3 regions of the Paracoccus methylovorus genome follow, and region 1 is predicted to be linked to each of the others. Evidence: riboswitches for the same ligand, from Rfam matches in the RefSeq annotation. Region 1 holds a riboswitch; each other region holds the start of a gene.
What was found. Region 1 has a riboswitch for cobalamin ahead of JWJ88_RS16185 (TonB-dependent receptor plug domain-containing protein). Riboswitches for the same ligand answer to the same signal wherever they lie in the genome.
Positions count from the first base shown of each region.

Region 2: linked by a shared signal. The riboswitch ahead of JWJ88_RS01340 (CbtB domain-containing protein) and the one ahead of JWJ88_RS16185 (TonB-dependent receptor plug domain-containing protein) in region 1 are both predicted to bind cobalamin.
Region 3: linked by a shared signal. The riboswitch ahead of JWJ88_RS19975 (ribonucleoside triphosphate reductase) and the one ahead of JWJ88_RS16185 (TonB-dependent receptor plug domain-containing protein) in region 1 are both predicted to bind cobalamin.

Region 1 covers NZ_CP070371.1:606,387-610,661, reverse strand. The annotation lists gene JWJ88_RS16195 (bile acid:sodium symporter family protein) at 1-173, opposite strand, end outside; gene JWJ88_RS16190 (aminotransferase-like domain-containing protein) at 317-1,516, shown strand; cobalamin riboswitch at 1,601-1,817, shown strand; gene JWJ88_RS16185 (TonB-dependent receptor plug domain-containing protein) at 1,957-3,867, shown strand; gene JWJ88_RS16180 (ABC transporter substrate-binding protein) at 3,861-4,275, shown strand, end outside.
Region 2 covers NZ_CP070368.1:269,362-273,636, forward strand. The annotation lists gene JWJ88_RS01325 (DUF1801 domain-containing protein) at 1-188, shown strand, start outside; gene JWJ88_RS01330 (hypothetical protein) at 216-749, opposite strand; gene JWJ88_RS01335 (CbtA family protein) at 824-1,522, opposite strand; gene JWJ88_RS01340 (CbtB domain-containing protein) at 1,524-1,700, opposite strand; cobalamin riboswitch at 1,738-1,945, opposite strand; gene JWJ88_RS01345 (endonuclease/exonuclease/phosphatase family protein) at 1,991-3,043, opposite strand; gene leuD (3-isopropylmalate dehydratase small subunit) at 3,034-3,639, opposite strand; gene JWJ88_RS01355 (hypothetical protein) at 3,732-4,275, shown strand, end outside.
Region 3 covers NZ_CP070371.1:1,383,442-1,387,716, reverse strand. The annotation lists gene JWJ88_RS19985 (zinc-binding dehydrogenase) at 1-773, shown strand, start outside; gene JWJ88_RS19980 (winged helix-turn-helix domain-containing protein) at 802-2,001, opposite strand; cobalamin riboswitch at 2,169-2,381, shown strand; gene JWJ88_RS19975 (ribonucleoside triphosphate reductase) at 2,602-4,275, shown strand, end outside.

The DNA of each region.
Region 1 (4,275 bases):
CCCGGGTCCAGCTTGGCCCCATAAAGAAAAAAGAGCAGCGTCACCGCCCAGAAGGTGGCCCCGCGCAAGATCTCGGCCGCCAGCCCCCGCGTCGGCAGGAACAGCCCCAGCAGCACCATGCCGATCAGCAGCAGCATGTAGGTGTCGATGCCGATCCGTTTCAATGCGCGCATGGTTTTCCTCGTCCCGCGAATGCCCCTCTGTCTCATATAGATGGACGACGGGCACCGCCACCTTGCGCCGGGGAAATGGCCGCAACTCTTGCCCCTTTGGCGAAAAACCGTCACAGCAGGATATGTCCGATGCGAGAGTTCCGATGATGCGCCCCGCTTTTGCCCCATGGCTGTCCCGCACCAATGACGTGACCTCGGTCTTTCTGGCGGCGGGGCGGGTGCCTGGCCTGATCAACCTTGCCGGCGGCCTGCCCGAGCCGTCGGTCTGGCCTGTCGATGAGCTTGCCGATCTGGCCGCCCAAGCGATACGCAGCCACCCCGACGAAACGCTGGGCTATGGCCCGATCCCGGGCCTGCCGGCGTTGCGCGACCTGATCGCCGCGCGCTTTTCGACCGATACGCTGCGGCTGTCGCGCGAGAACGTGCTGATCACCACCGGCGGCATGCAGGCGCTGGAGCTGATGGGCAAGGTGCTGCTGCAACCGGGCGGGCTGATTGCGGCGCAAAGCCCGGCCTATCTGGGGGCCCTTGATGCCTGGATGCCGCATTCGCCGCAGTACCGCCCCATGCGGATCGAAGCGAACGACTTTGACCCTCATGCCGCGCTGGAGGGTGCGCAATTCGCTTATACCGTGCCGAATTTCTCGAACCCCAGCGGCAGGCTGGTGGCGTTGCCCGAGCGGCAGGCGCTGATCGCCGCCGCCCATGCGACCGGCACCTGGCTGATCGAGGACGATCCCTATGGCGCGCTTTATTATGAAGGCGAGCCCCTGCCCCGCCTGCTGGACCTTTCGGCGGCCGAGCGGCCCGGCCCCTATGACGGGCCGGTGGTCTATATGGGATCGCTTTCCAAGGAGCTGGCGCCGGGGCTGCGGATCGGCTGGGTCATCGCCGCGCCGGATATGATCGCGGCACTGGCAACTGCCAAGCAGGGCTCGGACATGTGCAGCAGCGGCCTGTCGCAGATGCTGGCGCTACGCGCGCTGGAAGCAGGGATGATCGACCGCATCCGCCCTGAGGTTCTGTCGATCTATCGCGCCCGTCGTGATGCGCTTTGCGCGGCGATGCAGGCGCATCTGGCCGAGGATCTGGACTGGCAGGTGCCGGTCGGCGGCATGTTCGTCTGGGCGACAGCCCGGGATCCGCGACTGGATACCGACCGGCTGCTGGAGCATGCAATGGCGCAGGGGGTCTGCATCTCGCCCTCCAGCGTGTTCGACCCCGAAGGGCTGGATCGGCGTTCCTTGCGGATCAACTTTACCCTGAATGCGCCCGAGCAGCTTGAGGAAGGTTGCCGCCGTCTGTCCCGCGCCATCCGTGCCGCGCTGGCCGAGGCCGGCTAAAGCGGGCGGTTGCTTGCACTGGACAGGATGTCGCGACGAGGCGACGCGGGCCGATTGGCGCTTGACAGCCGGCGCCACGCTACGGCAATGCGGGGCCGCTACGGTTCCGGCGTGATAGCGTCGGATGAAAAGGGAACATCGGTGCGCCCACCGGCCGCAATGCGGTCAGGGCGCGACCGGGGCTGCCCCCGCAACTGTACGCGGTGAGCAAAGGCCGACTACGCCACTGGGACCCACCCGGGAAGGCCGGCCCGAGCGATGATCCGCGAGCCAGGAGACCTGCCGTGGCGATCACCCATTTCCGGCGCGGGGCGCGTCAGGAAAGCGGCCTTCCGCAGAGGTGACAGTCGCCGTCCTGCGGCCGGGCTGCGCTTTCTCGGCCTTACCGCAGGACAGTTCTGCAAATCGCGGGCCGCAACCCGCGTTGGAAAGGCTTTGGAATGTTCAGAACTCCGGTTTCCGTGCTGGCCGCGACCGCCGCCCTTTTGCCCGCCGCCGCCCTTGGTCAGGACAGCCAGGATCAGGTCCTGCTGGATACGGTGATCCTGTCCGCCGGCCTGTCGCCGGTGGCGGAAAGCGCCTATGGCCGCGCCTATAGCGTCCTGACCGCCGAGGACCTGCAAAACCGCCGCGTCACCACCGTTCAGGATGCATTGCGCGCCGTGCCGGGTCTTGCCGTGACTGCGACAGGCGAAACCTTGACCAAGGTCCGTATCCGCGGCGGCGAGTCCAATCATGTTCTGGTGCTGATCGACGGAGTCGAGGCCAATTCGCCCGGCAACGGTGATTACATCTTCAGCGGCATGCTGGCCGAGGATATCGAGCGCATCGAGGTGCTGCGCGGGCCACAATCGACGATCTACGGCGCCAACGCCGCCTCCGGCGTGATCTCGATCACCAGCCGTCAAGCCTCTGCCCCGGGGCTGAGCTATGGCGGCACGGTCGAGGTCGGCGGGCTGAACACCCGCACGGCAAGCGCCTTTGTGCAGGCCAAGGGCGCACGTGGCGCAATCAGCCTTTCGGCCGTGGCGCGCCGCACCGATGGCGAGGACGCATCGCGCACTCCGGGTGGGGATACCGAGTTCAACAAGCACAAGACGCTGGGACTGAACGGGTCCTACGAATTGACCGAAGGCGTGACCGCCGGCTTTACCCTGCGCCGGACCTGGCAGGAATATGGTTATGATAACACGGTGTACCCCCCGTCAGCAGACTTCACGCCCCAGGACTATGTGGTCGATGCGCCCCAAACTGCTGACCGGAACGAGACTTACGGCTCGCTGTGGCTGGAAGCCGAGGCGTTGGGGGGCCGGCTTTTGAACCGATTCACTATTGCGGCCGCAAATCAGACCACGGACCATTTCAACGATGGCGTGCCGGATTATGACGATGGCTCGCGGTTGCGGGACTTCAAATATACCGGCACATGGGCACTGGATGGTGGCCACGCCCGCCACGCGGCGCAAAAGCTGAATTTCGCGGTGCAGAAGAAACGCGAAACCTATGAGGCATCCTTCGCAGCCGGCGGCCGGTATGAGCGGGATACGAAATCCGTTGCGCTGGAGTATCAGGGCCAGTTCGACGGGATCGGCATTCAGGCCGGGGTGCGGCGCGATTTCAACGAAGATTTCCGCAACGCCACCACCTGGAACATCGCGGGAGCCTGGCAATTGCCCGAACACGGCCTGCGCCTGCGCGCGGCGGCGGGCAAGGCCATCGTCAATCCCACCATGTTCGAGCTTTATGGCTATGTGCCGGGCAGCTACAGCGGCAACCCCGACCTGACGCCCGAAACCAGCCGCGGCTATGAAATCGGGGCAGACTGGAACTTTGCCGCGGGACAGGGCACGCTGGGGACGACGCTATTCACCAGCAAGGTCGAAGACATGATCATCGGGGCGGGCGATACATCGCAGAACCTCGATGGCACCAGCACCCGCAAGGGTGTCGAGGTCGATCTGGACTATCAGGTGACCGGCTGGCTGCGACTTGGAGCGAACTATACCTATACGGACGCCCGCACCACCGAAGGCCAGCCGATACCGCGTCAGCCGCGTCACATGCTTGGGCTGCGCGCAACAGGGGAATTCGCGCAAGGGCGCGGTTCGGTCACCGCCGATGTTCGCTATGTCGCGGGCAATTACGATGCCGAATGGTTCAGAAGCTGGACCCCGGACACCACTGAACTGCCCGATTTCGCGACCGTGAACCTTGCCGCGCAATATGACCTGACCGACAATCTCGTCGTGACCGGCCGGGTCGTAAACCTGTTCGACAAGGATTATTCCGAAGCATGGGGCTATTATGGTCAGGGTCGCACGCTTTACGCCGGCCTGACGGCGAAATGGTAAGGCGCTTTTGCCTTGCCGCCTGCCTGCTGGTGGGCCTGACCTTACCCGTTGCGGCCGATCCGCCGCGCCGGGTGCTGTCGGTCAACCTGTGCACCGACCAGTTGGCCATGTTGCTGGCCGCGCCGGGACAGCTTGTCTCGGTCTCTTATCTTGCGCAGGATCCCACGGCCTCGGCCATGGCGGACGAGGCCGCGCGCCTGCCCGTCAACCATGGTCTGGCCGAGGAGATATTCCTGATGCAGCCCGATCTGGTGCTGGCCGGAGCATGGAGCAACCCTGCGACGATCCGGCTGTTGCAGCGACTGAACATCCCGGTCGAGGTCTTTCCGGTCGAAACCGATATTCCCGGCATCCGCGCCAATATCCTGCGCATGGGCGAGGTGCTGGGCCGCCAACCCGAGGCCGAGG
Region 2 (4,275 bases), on a different replicon from region 1:
GCTTTCACTGCATGACGAAATACATCAAGATTGGCTTCTTTCGCGGCGCGCAGCTTGAGCCGATGCCGCCCGTCGCCTCGAAACAGCCGGAGGTGCGCTACCTGCACATCCCCGAAGGGCCGTTCGACGAGGAGCAATTTGCCGATTGGGTCCGGCAGGCCAGCCAATTGCCCGGCGAAAAGATGTAGGCGGACGCGGCGGTTGGCCGGCCTATTTCAGGGCGTCGCGCATATGGCCGGGTCGGGCAGACCCTCGGCCTCGGCGCGGATGGTGACGGGGCGTTCGGGCACGGTCAGGCCAACGGCAAGCGGCTGGCCCGCCACGGTCAGCGGGCGGTGGTCGTTCGAGGTCAGTTCGACCAGCAGCCGATCTTGGGGAGCAAGCGCGTCGAGGTGATGGGCCGGGCCATAGAGCCGGGCGACCTTGGTGCCGTTGAGGTAAAGATGCGCGTGGCCTTCGCCCATGCGGGCGGAAAGTCCCGCATGTTCGGGGGCAAAGCCAAAGCCCTGCGCCTGAATGAACAGGTTCCAGCCCGAAACGCTGTCAGGCTCCAGCCGGGCCGAGATGGTGGCGCTGCCGGGCGGCAGGTCGATGGGCGGGCCGTGGTCATGGGTCATGCCCTGTGCGCTGTGCCCATGCCCGCCATGATCGTGGCCGTCCAGCGTGATGCCATTGGCGGCGGCGATGACAAAGCCCATGCCGCCGCCGAAGATCAGGCCGATCAGCAGCATCGGGATCGAGCGGTCCATGACGTTCCCCGGTTCGGTTCTGGAAAAGGCCGGGCGCGCAACACCACGCCCCCGGCCAGCCGTACCTGCCCTGATCAGGCGGTTTGCGGCAGGGGTGCGTTCTGGCCTTCGCGTTGCCAGAACCAGCCGCCCAGCAGGCCAAGCAACACCCAGGCCATCGCCCCGGCACCCAGCGCGCGACCGGCGAATTCGGCCGAAAGCTCGGGCGGGACCGGACCGATATAGGCGTCGGGCTGCGGCGCGCCGATCAGATGCGGCGCAAGGATCAGCACGAGCGCCGCCCCCCAGGCCGCCCAGCCCTTGCCAAAGGCGATCAGCCACAGCGCCAGCCCTGTCGCCAGCGCGGTGCCCAGCCACCAGATGGCACGGATCTCGACATGGGCGGCGCCGACGCCCGGCACCTCGGGGGCAAGGCCGAAGGCGGGGGCAAGCTGCATGGTCAGAAAGCCCGCAAGCCCCCACAGCAGACCCTGCCGCGCCGTGACCGCATTGCCCTGCGATTCGGAAACCGCCATCAGCGCCATCAGCATCAGCCCATAGCCGGCATAGACCATCATGGTGAACAGGACCGACAGCCCGTTGCGGGTCCAGTCGAAGGGCCCAATATCCTGATGCGCGTCGATGACATCGGCGCCGAAGTGAACCAGTTGGCCGGATTCGTAAAGTTCGGCATGAAGCAGTACGGGCTGCACGAAATATAGCTGCAACAGGGCGGCAATCAGCCCCGTTACAGCACCAGCGATCAATCCGCTGGTCAAAATGCGTGAGAACATGTCAGTGGCAGGGAAAGCCGGTGGCGTGACGCACGTCATGGGCGGCGTCATGCAGGGTCTCGGCCTGCACCAGCCCGGCCATGAAGATCAGCCCGAAGCCGATGGCGAAAACGGCGATGGCCGGAAACAGGACCGAGGCCCGGCTGACGCCGGTTGCGGTCATTGGTTTTGCGGTCATTTGCGACCCTTTCCTGTAGTCGTCCAACCCGACGACGTTGTGGTTTCACGCATCGGCAGGTCTCCTGGCTCACGGGTCACGGCAGACGCCCGCCTTCCCGGCCCAATATGATGGCCAGTGGCGTGATGGGCGTCCGCTCTCCGTCTACAGTCGCGGGGGCGGCTGCGGATTGGGCCCCGGATATCCAAGGCCGCACCGCATTCCCTTTTGGCCCCGTATGGGGCACCGATACACGGGCATATTACCCGTGATGCTGCACCTGCGGCAAGCGGAATCAGGGACGGGGAGAATCAGGGGCCGGGGGGCCAGTCCAGATCGACCCAGACCAGCCGATGCGCTGATGCGGTCAGCGCAGCATCGGCCAGCAGCCCCTCGGCTGGCCAGAACACCCCCGCATCCAGCACCGTCAGCGGCTTTGCGGGCAGGACGTAATCAACGCGCAGATTGCCCGGCGGCCTGTCGTCGGGCCAGTCGCCGGTATCAAGGCCCGGATCGCCCCTGTGGCTGTCGTTGACGCCGCCTTTTGCCGCGGCCCCGCCGGCGCTGCGAGGCAGGGGATCGGTGACATGATCCATGATTCGGGCCAGCGCCTCGGGGCGGCCCTCGCTGTCCATGGGGTCCAGGTTCAGGTTCCCCGCCAGCACGAAGGGCCCCTCGGGCAAGTGATGCAGCCAGAACGCCAGTTCGTCATGGTTGCGCCGCCCGTTCAGATCCTCGGGGCCGTCGAAGACCGGAGGCGTCGCAGACATGGCCAGCAGGTGCAGCGGCTCGTTCCCGACCGCGATCACGGCGTCCCAATGCGCGGTCGAGGACAGGCGGCGGACCGCTGCGACCTTTTCGGGCAAAGGCGGCATCAGGTGGCCGGGCAGGTCGCGCCACAGGGCATCCGTGTAATCCGTGACCGGCCCGATCGGATGGCGCGACAGGATCGCCATCCCGCCCTGCCCGGAAAAGCTGCCGAACCCTTGCGCGTCGTCCGCCGTGGCAAGCCGGCCGTCGTCATTCAGGTCCAGCCCGGTCGCCATCCCGGAATTCGGGCGGGCAGCGAAGCGGTGCGGATAATCCAGCCCCGCCCGCGCCAGCTTTGTGGCAAAGGCCTCTAACGCGCGCCCCTCAAGATCCCAGTCGAAATCGGTCAGCAGCAGGATATCGGGCCGGGTTTCGGCAATGACCTGCACCGCTGCCTCGATCTGCTTGTCCTCGCGGCCAAGGTCTCGCAACAAAAGCCCCGGCCCGTCGCGAGACAGGTCGGGGCTGTAACTTGCGATCCGCAGGGGATCGGCGCTGGCGGCAAATCCCAAGGCGGCGACCAGCGCCGCCCCGGCAAAGGCCCTTACACCCAAGGCCGGCTCTGGGTCATCTGCGCCTCATAGGTGTCGATGGCCGAGGCTTTTTCCATGGTCAGGCCGATATCGTCCAGCCCGTTCAGCAGGCAGTGACGGCGGAAGCTGTCCAGTTCGAACGGGAAGCTTTGCCCATCCGAGGTGGTCACGGTCAGGTTTTCCAGATCGACGGTGATGCGGGCGTTGGCGCCCTTTTTCGCATCTTCCATCAGCACGTCCACGACCTCTTTCGGCATCATGATGGGCAGGATGCCGTTCTTGAAGCAGTTGTTGTAAAAGATGTCCGCGAAACTGGTCGAGATCACGCAGCGGATGCCGAAATCCAGCAGCGCCCAGGGCGCATGTTCGCGCGACGATCCGCAGCCGAAGTTGTCACCGGCGACAATGATCTGCGAATCGCGATAGGCTGGCTGGTTCAGCACGAAATCGGGGATCTCGGAACCATCGGGGTTATAGCGCATCTCGTCGAACAGGTTTTTCCCCAGACCCGAGCGATGGATCGTCTTCAGGAACTGTTTCGGGATGATCATGTCGGTGTCGATGTTGACCAGCGGCATGGGGGCCGCGATGCCGGTCAGGGTGGTGAACTTGTCCATATCTTGATCCTCGCAGAATTGACTTGGGGCGCACGTCCCCGTTAACCGAGACCCATCCGGCGCGCTGCGCCCCAAGAATACGGGTTTCGCTGATGTTTTTTGGGTTTTCCAGCTTCTCGGCCCTGCGGGCCTGTATCGCGCACGACTGGACGCCGACCATTGGCGACCCCGAGATCACCGGCTGGCTGACGGTGCTGTCCTATCTGATCTGCCTGCTTCTGGCGCTGAGGGTCCTGTTCCGCCGTCCGGCCGGAGCGGCGCGGGGGTTGTGGCTGACCATTGCCGTGCTGATGGCGTTTCTGGCGGTGAACAAGCAACTGGACCTGCAAACCGCGCTGACCGCCACCGGACGCTGCATGGCTCGCGCGCAGGGCTGGTATGACAACCGTCGCCTGGTGCAGTTGGCCTTCATTGCCGGGCTGGTGCTGGGGGTGGTGATCACGCTTGTCTGGGCGACGAAAATCCTGCGCGGGCACATGCGCCGCAACGGCCTCGCCCTGCTGGGGCTGGCCGTGTTGTGCGGTTTCGTGCTGGTGCGCGCGGTGGGCTTTCATCATGTGGACATGCTCATCAGCGCGGATTTCGCGAACGTCGGATACAATTTCTGGTTCGAGAACGCCGGGCTGCTGTTGATTG
Region 3 (4,275 bases), 720 kb from region 1:
CGGATTATTTCGGCCATGGCGCCGATGGCGGCTTTGCGGAATATGGCTGCTTCCCTTCGGACCAGTTCCACGCCGTTGCCGATCCGGCGCTGGGCGATGCCGAACTGGCGACGCTGGGGATGTGTTCGTGGCAGACCGGCTATCGCATGATGACCTCGGCCGGGGTCCGCGAGGGAGAGCACATTCTGGTCACCGGCGCATCGGGCGGGGTCGGGACCGCGCTTTTGCAGCTTTGCCGGGTCGTCGGCGCGATACCCCATGCCATCGCCAGTTCCGGCAAGGCCGAGGCACTGCTTGCGCTGGGTGCGGAATCGGTGATCGACCGCAACGGGGTTAGCGATTGGTCCGCCACCATCGACAAGGCGACGGGCGGGGCAATGATCGACGCGGTGATGGATCTGGTCGGCGGGGACATGACCGTCCCCCTGATCCAGGCCATGTGCCGCGACATGCGCAGCAGGAAGACATTGCCCCGCCTGTCCATCGCGGGGGCCAGCGCCGGCAACGTGACCTCGCTGCCCTGGACGCTGATCTACCTGAATCAGGTCAGGATCTTTGGCGTCTCGCACGGCACCCGCAACGAGGCGCGGCAGTTGATCGACTGGATCCGGGCAGGTCGGCTGAAACCGGTGCTGGCCGGGATCATGCCCCTGTCCCGGCTGCACGAGGCAGAGCGTATCTTTGTCGAACGCGGCGGCGATTTCGTCGGAAAGCTGGTCGTCGTCCCGGACCGGATCATTGCCGAGCAGGGGCTGAAAGTCATGGACGGATAGCAACAGGGCCGGGATCAGCAAAGGGTATTCAGGTGCCGCGCAGCCAGTCCGGCGCGTTGCGGATTTCGTCCACGCCGGCCAGCGGTGCGATGCGCTGAAGTTCGGTTTCCAGCGCGGCAAGGCGGACTTGGCCCATGCGCACGCCCGGCTCGGGCCAGAAGGCGCGGATGGCCAGTGCGCCGTCCTCGCGTTTGGCGTCCAGCCGGCCGATCAGCCGGTCGCCCTGCATGACCGGAAATACGTAATAGCCGTATTGCCGTTTTGGCGCGGGCACGAAAATCTCGATGCGATAGCGGAAACCGAACAACCGCTCGGCCCGTGCGCGGTCGCGCAACGCCGGGTCGAAGGGCGAAAGCAGGCGGACCCGGGACGAGGGCTCGGGCAGAGAGGGGGCAAGGTCCGGCACCTCTGGGCGGCAATAGCTGCGCCGGAGCTGCCCATCGACCGTTTCCACGTCGATTTCGATGATCCGTCCCGCTGCTAGCGCCTCGGCGCACCACAATTTCGCCTCGTCCCGGCTGGCGATTTCAAAAAAGGCCGCCAGCTCGCCGCTGGTGGCAAAGCCCAGCCGCTCCAGCGCCGCCATCATCGCCCAGTCGACGATCTCGGCATCGTCCAGCCGGGTGTTCAGATGCTCGGCCGGAATGACGCGTTCGGCCAGATCATAGACCTTGCGAAAGCCTGCCCGGTGTCGGATCGCCAGCCTGCCCGAACGCCACAGATATTCCAGTGCGGTCTTGGACGGATGCCAGTCCCACCAGCCGCCCGAGCCCTTGGGCTCGTCCCCGCCCAGATCCGACGAACTGGCCGGGCCGTGGTCGGCGATGTGGCGCAGCACTGTGTCGAATTCCGCGTCCCAGCCCTCGCGCCGCCATTTCGGCCAGCGGCGCTGCATATGCGCCTCGTCCCGGGCGAACTTCAGCCGCCACATCGGGTAAAAGCGCATCGGGATGACGGCGGCGTCATGGGTCCAATGCTCGAATGCGGCGCGGTGGTTGGCGATCAGGCTGTCCAGCGCCGGCGGCCGGTATTGGCCGCGACGCGACCACAGGATCAGGTCATGCGACCGCGCCAGAGTGTTGACGCTGTCCACCTGCACAAAGCCCAGATCCTCCAGCACGCCGGACAGATCCGCGCCCTTGCCCGGCCCCCGGCCCGGCCTGAGCAGCAGATGCCGGTCCAGAAACAGCCGGCGCGCATCGCGGTTTTTCAGCAAGGGGCGGGTCATCGTGAAAGCCTGTCTTTGGCCTTGGCGAGACTGTCATAACCATTCGGGACAAAAAATAGCCAATCGGTTTCTGGTCCCATGGCGGTTGCCCTTGTGCTTCTTTTACCCGCCATGCGCGAAATGTCGCACCTGACCTACAATATCTTGACGAATTTATCGGTTTAGTCGCTAAATATGGGCGTCACGGTTCTTTCGGGTCGATCCAACCCGAAAGCCAAGAGGGAAGCCGGTGCGCCTTTCGGGGCAAGGCCGGCGCTGCCCCCGCAACTGTAAGCAGCGAGCCTGCGCCGGATCATGCCACTGGTGCCGCAAGGCATTGGGAAGGCCGGCAAGGGCAGCGACCTGCGAGCCAGGAGACCTGCCGCGACGACGAAGATGAACCACGGACGGGGTGTCCGGCGGTGCGTTTGGCGATGCGGCCTTGTCGGCCCATGGCCCAAAGCGTCCGTGCCTGCCCCGTCCACAGCACCACGGGGAACAGATGCGGGCAGTATTCATAACCAGTCTTGTCAAAGCCGGGGCGATCCCCCCAAGCGCGGCAAGTGGCAGGCGCGCCAGCGCCGTCCTTGGCCGGAACCGGGCAACGGGGGTGGCCTGCTGATGTCGGCGCCCATCGCACCCGCGCCTGAAACCGCACAGCCCGGCCATGTCTTGGAACGGCGTGACGTCGCCGTCGATGTGGCCTCGTCGGTCAACGAATATCTCGACCGCGCCGATTGGCGGGTGAATGCCAATGCCAATCAGGACTATTCGCTGGGCGGGCTGATCCTGAACGTCTCGGGCAAGGTGATCGCCAATTACTGGCTGTCGCATGTCTATTCGCCCGCAGTCGGTCACGCGCACCGGCAGGGCGATCTGCATATCCACGACCTTGACATGCTGGCGGGCTATTGCGCCGGCTGGTCGCTGCGCACGCTGCTGACCGAAGGGTTCAATGGTGTCCCCGGCAAGGTCGAAGCCGGCCCGCCCAAACGCCTGTCCAGCGCCATTGGCCAGATCGTGAACTTTCTGGGCACCTTGCAGAACGAATGGGCCGGGGCGCAGGCCTTCAGTTCGTTCGATACCTATATGGCGCCCTTCATCCGCAAGGACGGGCTGGGTTACGCCGAGGTGCGGCAAGGGATGCAGGAACTGATCTTCAACCTCAACGTGCCCTCGCGCTGGGGCACGCAGACCCCGTTCACCAACCTGACCTTTGACTGGGTCTGCCCCGAGGACCTGCGCGACGACGTGCCGATCATCGGCGGCCAGCCGATGGATTTCACCTATGGCGAGTTGCAGGCTGAAATGGACATGATCAACCGCGCCTATATCGAGGTGATGACGCGCGGCGATGAAAAGGGCAGGGTGTTCACCTTCCCGATCCCGACCTACAACATCACCCCGGATTTCCCGTGGGAAAGCGAAAATGCCGTGCGGCTGTTCGAGATGACGGCGAAATACGGCCTGCCCTATTTCCAGAACTTCCTGAACTCGGACCTCAAGCCAAACATGGTGCGCTCTATGTGCTGCCGGTTGCAACTGGACCTGACCGAGCTGCTCAAGCGTGGCAACGGGCTGTTCGGCAGCGCCGAGCAGACAGGATCGCTGGGCGTCGTTACCGTCAACTGCGCGCGGCTGGGCCATCTGTACAAGGGCGACGAGGCGGGGTTGCTTCGGCGGCTGGATCAGTTGCTGGAGCTTGGCCGCGACAGTCTGGAAATCAAGCGCGGCGTGATCCAGCGACTGATGGACGACGGGCTGTTTCCCTATAGCCGGCGCTATCTTGGAACGTTGCGCAACCATTTCTCGACGCTGGGTGTGAACGGCATCAACGAGATGATCCGCAATTTCACCGATGATGCGCATGACATCACCTCGGAATGGGGTCATGCCTTTGCGCTGCGGTTTCTGGATCATGTGCGGGCGCGCATCACCGCCTTTCAGGAAGAAACCGGGCATCTCTACAACCTGGAAGCCACGCCGGCGGAAGGCACCACCTATCGCTTCGCCAAGGAGGATAAAAAACGCTTCCCCGACATCCTTCAGGCCGGGACCGGGCACGAGCCCTATTACACCAACTCCAGCCAGCTTCCGGTCGGCTTTACCGACGATCCTTTCGAGGCGCTGGAGCGGCAAGAGGCGCTGCAACGCAAATATACCGGCGGCACGGTGCTGCATCTTTACATGGGCACGCAGCTTTCCTCGGCCGATACATGCCGCAAGCTGGTGCGCCGGGCGCTGGAGAATTTCGGCCTGCCCTATATCACCATCACCCCGACATTCTCGGTCTGT